2 regions of the Paenibacillus sp. CH40 genome follow, and region 2 is predicted to be linked to the other one. Evidence: riboswitches for the same ligand, from Rfam matches in the RefSeq annotation. Region 2 holds a riboswitch; the other holds the start of a gene.

Region 1 (4,430 bases), on a different contig from region 2:
TTAACATTCATGAATTGTCCGGCGTAGAACCGAATCCACGCTTGTCCACCGTTAAAAAGGGCATCGACATTTGCCGAAACGACAACATCGACTTCTTACTTGCAGTAGGCGGCGGAAGCGTTATTGATTGCACCAAAGCCATCGCAGCAGGGGCTAAATATGACGGCGATGTGTGGGATATTATCAACAAAAAGCACATGCCGACCGAGGCTCTACCATTCGGCACCATCCTCACACTCGCCGCCACCGGTTCAGAAATGAATCCGGATTCTGTTATCACCAACTGGGAAACGAACGAAAAATACGTATGGGGCAGCGCGGTGACGCATCCGAAATTCTCCATTCTGGACCCTAAAAATACCTTCTCTGTGCCACGTGATCAGACGGTATATGGCATGGTGGATATGATGAGCCATGTGTTTGAACAGTATTTTCACAATGTTAAAAATACACCGTTGCAAGATCGTATGTGCTTTTCCGTGCTGCAAACCGTGATCGAAACTGCACCTAAACTGCTGGAGGATTTGCACAGCTACGAGCATCGTGAAACGATTTTATATGCCGGAACGATTGCTCTTAACGGAACACTGCAAATGGGCTACTTCGGGGACTGGGCTTCGCATACGATTGAACATGCATTATCCGCTGTATATGATATTCCTCATGCTGGCGGTCTGGCAATTCTGTTTCCCAACTGGATGAGACACACAGTGGATCAGGATGCTGCACGTATGAAGCGGCTGATGCTCAGCATGTTTGACTTAGACACCGTAGGTAAAACAGATAGAGAAATCGCCTTGGAAGGTATTGACCGTCTTAGTGCATTCTGGACAAGTCTCGGTGCCCCTTCTACGCTGGCCGATTACAATATTAATGATGAGCAATTGGAAAAAATCGCGGACATTGCAGCCCGTGAAATGGAATACGGAGGCTTTGGTAATTATAAAAAGCTGAATCAAGAAGATATTTTAGCTATTTTGCGTGCATCGTTATAACATTCAAAAGGGAGTGTCCTCAAGCCTGTGATGGCTGAGGGCACTCCCTTTTGGAATTTATGAATTAACCGTTTGTCCCTTTTCTTCTACTTGAATAGCTGCCCCTACACTGGCACCTGCAAGAATGCCCTTTTTCTTACTAGAATTCAGAGAATCCATATAGGTTCGGGTTTCCGCAACTACAATTCCTGATAAGCCGAGCAGTGCAATCAGGTTCGGGAAAGCCATCATTGCGTTAAAGATATCTGCTAGCAACCAAATCGCATCCAGTTTAATGAACGCGCCCCCGGCAACGAGTAGAATGAACAGATAACGGTATGGCTTAATCCACTTGACCCCAAGCAAGTATTCAACACAGCGTTCCCCGTAATAGTTCCAGCCGAGCATGGTGGTGAACGCGAACATAATCAGAATAATTGTGAGCAGTTCTGCCCCCAGCGGGAATGCGCTGGAAAATGCTTGCTGAGTCATCAGGCCCGCATCGGTAGGCCCGCTCCACACACCGCTAACCAGCAGCGTCAACCCGGTCATCACACAAATAACCATCGTATCAATAAACACGCCTGTCATGGAAATTAGCCCTTGCTCCGCAGGCCATTTGGTTTTGGCAGCTGCGGCTGCAATCGGTGCGCTCCCCAATCCGGCCTCATTGGCAAAAATACCTCTGGCTACCCCACTTCGCATCGCCAGCATAATCGTAGCTCCGGCAAATCCGCCCGTTGCAGATGTAGTTGAAAATGCCGAATGGAGCACCAGCGCAATGGCGGCAGGAAGTTGGTCAGCAAACCGAATCAGTACGATGAGACAGATCAGTACGTACAAGCCTGTTTTAAAAGGAACGACCTTCGTCGATACCTTGGCAATGCTTTTGAGTCCTCCAATAGTAACAAGTCCGGTAAGGACCGCGATAATCAGTGCCGTTACAATAGGCGGAACGCCAAAACTGTTTTCAGTCGAAGATACAATCGCTTTGACCTGCGGAAACGTTCCAATCCCGAACAACGCTACCAGCATGCCCGAAAAAGCAAACAGCATCGCCAGCGGTTTAAAACGGCGTCCAAGACCTTTCTCAATATAATACATCGGGCCGCCGGAAAATTGTCCATTCCGATCTTTCACCCGGTATTTTACCGCAAGTACACCTTCCGCATATTTTGTCGCCATCCCAAAAAAGGCTGCAACGACCATCCAGAACAAGGCACCCGGCCCGCCCAGCTTAATGGCTGTCGCTACGCCGACAATACTTCCTGTGCCAACTGTAGCCGCCAACGCTGTACTCAAAGCCGCAAAACTACTTACATCCCCGCTGCCTTCATTCGGGGCTTTACCGATCAGCTTGATCGCCAGGGGCAGGCGGAATACCTGCAGCATCTTCAAACGTATGGTCAGCCATAACCCCGTTCCCATGACAAGAATGATGAGAGGCGCCCCCCATATCCAGCTACTAATCGCTTCTAACACATGTACCAAATTCATTTCAACCCGCTCCTCCAGCATATTAGAAAACAAAAAAGAGTCAAATCCGCTGATTCGACTCCTGGAGAGGTTAAAGGCACGAAAAAATACAACCATCTTGTGCAGGTTCCTACCTCTAATAGCTCACAAAAAAGCCTAGGGCATTCCCTGTCACAGGTTATTCGCGTCTCTGTCCTTTTGCCTGAGAGTTTAAGCAGATGTTATCTGCGGTGCACCTTCGGCGCCCAATTAAGGGTCTCTCCAGAGTTCTGTCCGTTTACGGTCCCCGCTTGTTGCTGTAATCAGCCTAAGCACCTGAGAGTTTTGCCCCTTCGGTCGGAACCTTCGTTCCATCTCCCGCAAACATCAACCAGACATATGAAATTTTTATTCATTATACAGAAAACTTTCAGCTTATTACAAGTGAAAAGTTTGTGAAGCCCTCTGAAATATTATTATTGTGTCTATCAAAAAAGCGGGTACAGCAGATTGCATCCTTAGGATGTCCTCTGCTATACCCGCCCGAGACAATATGGAATTACAATTCTTCACCATTGGTTGCTATCACATTTTTATACCAGTTAAAAGAGTCCTTTTTGGAGCGTTTGAGCGTTCCGTTACCGTCATCATCCAGATCGACGTAAATAAATCCGTAGCGCTTGGACATTTCGGAAGTAGACATGCTCACAAGGTCGATAGGGCCCCAGCTGGTGTAACCAATCAGATCAACACCGTCGGCAATTGCTTCCTTCATTTGGGCAATATGCTGACGCAAGTAATCAATACGATATGTGTCATGCACAGAACCGTCTTCTTCTACCTTATCATACGCACCCAAGCCATTTTCCACGATGAACAACGGCTTTTGGTAGCGGTCATATAACGTGTTCAGCGTAACACGCAGACCGATCGGATCAATTTGCCATCCCCAGTCAGAGGACTGTAAATATGGATTTTTCACGCCACCAATCAGGTTTCCTGCTGCTTTCTCACCTTCTGGACCTGCAGATACGGTCAAGGTCATATAGTAGCTAAATGAGATAAAATCAACCGTATTATTTTTCAATATTTCAGCATCGCCTGGTTCTGTGTGTATTACAACATTATTTTCTTCAAAATAACGATTCATGTAGTTAGAATATTCCCCACGGGCATGCACATCCGTAAAGAACAGGTTCATCTGATTTTCATGCTGGGCTTTCAGTATATCCTCTGGGTTACACGTATGTGGATAGCTTTCAATACGTGCCAGCATACAGCCGATCTGAGCGCCCGGGATGATCTCATGTCCCCGTTTGGTCGCCAGTGCACTAGCTACAAATTGATGATGCAATGCTTGATATATCGCTTGTTGTTTGTTTTCTACACGGTCAATAACCACACCGCCACCGGTGAACGGGCTCATGGTCATTACATTGATTTCATTAAAGGTCAGCCAGTATTTTACTTTATCCTTATAGCGTGTGAACACCGTTTCGGCATAATTTACGTAGTGCTGTATGACTTCACGACCCAGCCAGCCATTATACTTCTGCGTCAGACCTAGCGGTGTCTCATAATGTGACAATGTTACCAGCGGTTCAATACCATACTTGCGCAGCTCATCAAATACATTGTCGTAGAATTGCAATCCTGCTTCATTCGGCTCGGCATCATAGCCATTCGGGAAAATCCGCGACCAATGGATGGACATACGGAATACTTTAAAGCCCATTTCAGCGAATAATGCAATATCTTCTTTGTAATGGTGGAAAAAGTCTACACCTTCACGCTTTGGAAAACGTGCATTGACTTTGCCTGCCAAAATGTCTTCGAGTCGTTCGGAAGAAATCTCTATAGCGTGATCGTTCTTGCGCTCTGCTTTGGGTACATAGGCAATCAGGTCTGCGCTGGACAATCCTTTTCCATCTACGTCAAAAGCACCTTCCAATTGGTTGGCTGCGGTTGCCCCGCCCCACAAGAAGTTTTTCGGAAATCCTT
Region 2 (4,430 bases):
GCAAGCAAAACATTACGTTTACGGTAGAAGTGGACGTAGCGCAAAAGATTGAAGCGGATGCAATCGCGCTATCGCTCAAATCTGGAGATCAAAAAACCATCGCGATTGTGGTTAAATCGAGTGATGGTAAAGAAAAGGACGTTACGGCCCAAGCTGAATGGAAAACGTCTAATTATAAGGTAGCCACTGTTAAAAAGGGTCAGGTTACTGCGATTAGCTACGGTAAAGCTAACATTCAGGCGAAGTTTGGCGGGAAGGTAATTAGTGTACCCGTGGATGTTGATACGCTTAAATACCTGCAAACAGACGAAGTCGCTTTGAATTTGAAGGCAGGACAGCTGGCTAAGGTTACGGCTACAGCCACGTATAAGGATGAGTCGGAGAAGGATGTTTCCAAACCGGCTGTCTGGTCCTCGTCCAGAATTATTGTTGCGACCGTCAAAGACGGTAACATTAAGGCACAGGGCAAGGGCAAAGCTGTAATTACTGTGAAATATGCAGGTAAAATGACGAAGGTACAGGTAACCGTTCAGTAAAACAAGAGAGCAAGCATACGTCCAAGGACGATAGGCTTGCTCTTTTATTTTAAGGAGGCACCGCTTATAAATTATGACTTATCTTTCTTGGTCGGTGTGTTGCGTGTAAGTGATTCGGTCAAACGCTTGCCAGTCGGCGTCTGGGCCAACCCGCCTTTGGCGGTCTCGCGATGCTTCGACGGCATCGCACTGCCGACTTCAAGCATTACGTCAATGACTTCGTCAGACGGAATAGCGCTGCGCACACCCGCCAAAGCCATGTCCGCTGCGGCAAGCGCAGTCACGGCTCCCAGCCCGTTGCGCACAATGCACGGGATCTCCACGAGTCCGGCGACGGGGTCACAAATCAGGCCGAGCGTGTTCTTAAGAGCGAGGCCCACGGCGTGAACAGCCTGTTCAGGCGTACCACCGCGCAACTCGACCATAGCACCAGCGGCCATCCCGATAGCTGAGCCAATCTCAGCCTGACAGCCTCCCTCCGCGCCAGAAATGAAGGAGTTGTTGGCGATCACGTAGCCAATGGCTCCAGCGGCGAATAGGCCGTGCACCATATGCTCATCATCCCAGCCGAACCGCTCCTGCGCACTGATGAATACACCAGGGATAACCCCACATGAGCCTGCGGTAGGCGTGGCGACAATGCGACCCATGGATGCATTAACCTCCGACACGGAGAGGGCATAAGCCATGGCGAGCGCGGAGGCATCACCGGAGCAGGTTTCCCCTGCCCGCAGATACTCGGCTAGGCGCTTGCCGTCCCCGCCCGTCAATCCACTACGGGATACGGTGTCTTGTGTCTGTCCGCGATGAACGGCTTCCTTCATGACTTCATAATAATCAGACATTTGACGAAAGATTTCTTCCTCCGTTGTATTCGTTTCTTGTACCTGCTCTTGAATCATCAAGCGGCCAATCGTGGTGGATTCTTCAGCGCATAAAGCGCTGATCTCATGCAGATGGCTAAACCGCATCGGATTCAGCTCCTTTTTTCAAATTAATCATCTTAATTTCATACATATGAGGTAAAGAACGCAGTTCCGCAATTAGTTCAGCTGGAGCAGAACTGTCCGTTTCAATGGCGGTGAGTGCTTCACCATCCCGGCCCTTGCGATCTACGTGCATATAGGCAATGTTAATGTGAGCCGCGCCCAGCGCTGAAGTTATCGCGCCCAATGTACCGGGCTTATCTGAGTGGAGAAGCACCAGCGTAGGCAGCTCCCCGGTCAGATTGACCCGGAATTCGTTCAGTTGCTGGACATGGATGCTGCCGCCGCCGATGGAGGAGCCCAACAGTGTGCGCTGATCCTCGCCCTTCCACAGCTCGAAACGGACAGTGTTCGGATGAGGGGCGGGGAGTCCGCTGACGGCGAATTCCACGGCCATCCCGGCTTGTTCGGCCCATTGCTCGGCATCGGGAATCCGGTGATCGTCCGTATCGTAATTAAGCAGTCCTGCGATGAGAGCCAGATCTGTCCCGTGTCCTTTATACGTATCGGCAAAGGAGCCGTATAATGTCATGCGGGCACGGTCAGGCTGCTCTCCGAGCCAGTGCCGGGCAACGCGTGCGAGTCGCACCGCGCCTGCGGTGTGTGAACTGGAAGGTCCGGTCATGGCCGGGCCGATAATAGAAAATACATCTTTGAAACGCATGGTGTGGCCCCCTGTATGTTCTAATACCATACTATATGGTATTTCCGCGTCTTTGCGCGGTTATGACGGTTCCTAATGCTGACGCACAATGTGAGCACAAAAAAGGACAGGATAAGGAAGTTTCCCTTATCTCTGTCCTCGTTACCTGAGAGTTTCGTGCGGTGTTCTTACCGCCTTACCCCTTGGGTGGCTTGCGCTCTCTCCAGAGTTGCGTCAGATGACGATACATGGACCTGAGAGATTATCCGCCAGCCGGGTGCTGGCGTCTTGCTCCTTCGGTGCCGCCAGAGTGTAGGCTCCCTGGACAGACTCTCCCGTCATCTTCATTCGCGTATACCGTTCTACATGTCTTCCTTAGGGTAATGTATGCCGTGCTCGGTGTCAATCACAGGGTTCAATTTTTACATAAACAGGTGCGTTTCCAATAAAAAAGATTAAAATTTACATAATTATGGATGAAATCAGGAAGGAATTAGAAGATTGGCGGCTAATCTGATAAAGGACAAGTACATTTATGGAAAACATAGGAGGGATATTGACGTATGGTAAAAGGCTTGCGGTTCACAGGTTCACGCTTAAAAGGGATGCTGCATCTAGCAGCAATCGTATCACTGCTGATTGGGATCTTCGTTCCATTCGGTCAGGTCAAGGCAGAGGGAGCATTGACAGTAGCCGAAGCACTTCAGGGCCAAAGTAGTGGAGGTACGGTGACGGTGGAAGGCTACATCGTCGGACATGCTACCGGATCGAAAACGGCTAACTTTTCTTCTCCGTTCGCGAATGATTTTAACGTACTGATTGCCGATCAGGCAAATGAACGTAATACGTCTAATCTATTGGATGTACAGCTGACTTCAGCGTACAGAGGGCAATTTGGGCTGTCAGGCCATCCTGAGCTGATCGGCAGCAAAATTCGTGTGACGGGTACACTCGGCGCCTACAATAATTTTGGTGGAGTGAAAAGCCCAAGCGCTGTTGAACTGGTGAGCGGAAGCGAGCCGGGGGAACCAGGTGAACCTGGCAACCCGGGTCAACCCGGTACTACATTGCCGGATGGAAAAGGCAAAAAGGTGCTGTTCGATAATACGCACGCACAGACCGCTGGCGCAGCAGATTGGGTCATTGAAGGCGCCTTCTCCGACTTTGCCAATGGACTGCGTAATGTAGGCTTTACGGTAGACCAATTGAATCGTCCCATTCCTTTTACTTATGGAGAGCAGGCCATAACATATGACAAGCTGCGCCAATATGATGTGTTCATTATTGGTGAAGCGAATGTTGCCTTTAAGGCATCCGAGCAGGCTGCTCTGCTGCAATACGTGAATAACGGGGGGAGCGTCTTCTTCATCTCCGATCATTATAATGCGGACCGTAACAAAAACCGTTGGGATTCCTCCGAAGTTATGAATGGCTACCGTCGTGGAGCCTATACTAATCCGGCCAAAGGCATGACTGCAGAAGAAGCTGCATCACCGGCGATGCAAGGATTAACAAGCTCCGATTGGCTGGCGACCAACTTTGGTGTTCGTTTCCGTTATAATGCGCTTGGTGACGTGAATGCTACTGACATTGTAGCCGCAGATCAATCTTTCGGCATTACCAAGGGTGTGCGCTCGATTGCAATGCATGCAGGATCTACGCTGGCTATTATTGATCCTACCAAGGCTAAAGGCATTGCTTATATCCCTTCAGGCACGAAAAAATGGGGGAATGCTGTAGATCAGGGAGTTTATAACGGCGGGGGCCGTGCAGAAGGGCCTTATGCCGCTATCTCCAAGGTAGGTCAAGGCAAGGCAGCGTTCATCGGTGATTCTTCCCCTGTAGAAGATGCTACACCGAAATATGTGCGTGAGGAAAACGGACAGTCGAAGAAGACATATGATGGTTTCAAGGAAGTGGATGATTCCACCTTCCTGGTACAAACGGTCCAATGGCTTGCATGGAAGCAGGACTACACGAAATTGTCCGATGTGGCAGGTTTGACTCTGGATCAACCAACGAAGCTTCTGCCATTCGAGGAGCCTGCGGCTTCCACGGAACCGCAGCCTGAGCCTTGGTCTGCTCCGGCAGCAGGCTACAAATGGTATGATCCTAGAACGTTCAAGTCTGGCTCCTATGGAGCGGCTTCATAATTATCGCCAGAAGCTCAATGTGAGCTGGTATTAGTTAGTCGTTTGATCCCTGTAGAGGGATCAGGCGACTTTTTTTGTGATGAAAATTAACCTGTGGTTGGTTATTTCATTA

What was found. Region 2 has a riboswitch for glycine ahead of sdaAB (L-serine ammonia-lyase, iron-sulfur-dependent subunit beta). Riboswitches for the same ligand answer to the same signal wherever they lie in the genome.
Region 1: another riboswitch for glycine. It lies ahead of NLX73_RS17320 (alanine/glycine:cation symporter family protein); the one in region 2 lies ahead of sdaAB (L-serine ammonia-lyase, iron-sulfur-dependent subunit beta).

The regions. Positions count from the first base shown of each region.
Region 1 covers NZ_JANAVQ010000005.1:296,006-300,435, reverse strand. Annotated here, with positions in the region: gene NLX73_RS17325 (iron-containing alcohol dehydrogenase) at 1-995, shown strand, start outside; gene NLX73_RS17320 (alanine/glycine:cation symporter family protein) at 1,053-2,471, opposite strand; glycine riboswitch at 2,631-2,725, opposite strand; glycine riboswitch at 2,744-2,820, opposite strand; gene NLX73_RS17315 (glycoside hydrolase family 1 protein) at 2,989-4,430, opposite strand, start outside.
Region 2 covers NZ_JANAVQ010000006.1:13,084-17,513, forward strand. Annotated here, with positions in the region: gene NLX73_RS17720 (Ig-like domain-containing protein) at 1-536, shown strand, start outside; gene sdaAA (L-serine ammonia-lyase, iron-sulfur-dependent, subunit alpha) at 608-1,507, opposite strand; gene sdaAB (L-serine ammonia-lyase, iron-sulfur-dependent subunit beta) at 1,497-2,186, opposite strand; glycine riboswitch at 2,398-2,513, opposite strand; gene NLX73_RS17735 (DUF6359 domain-containing protein) at 2,729-4,318, shown strand.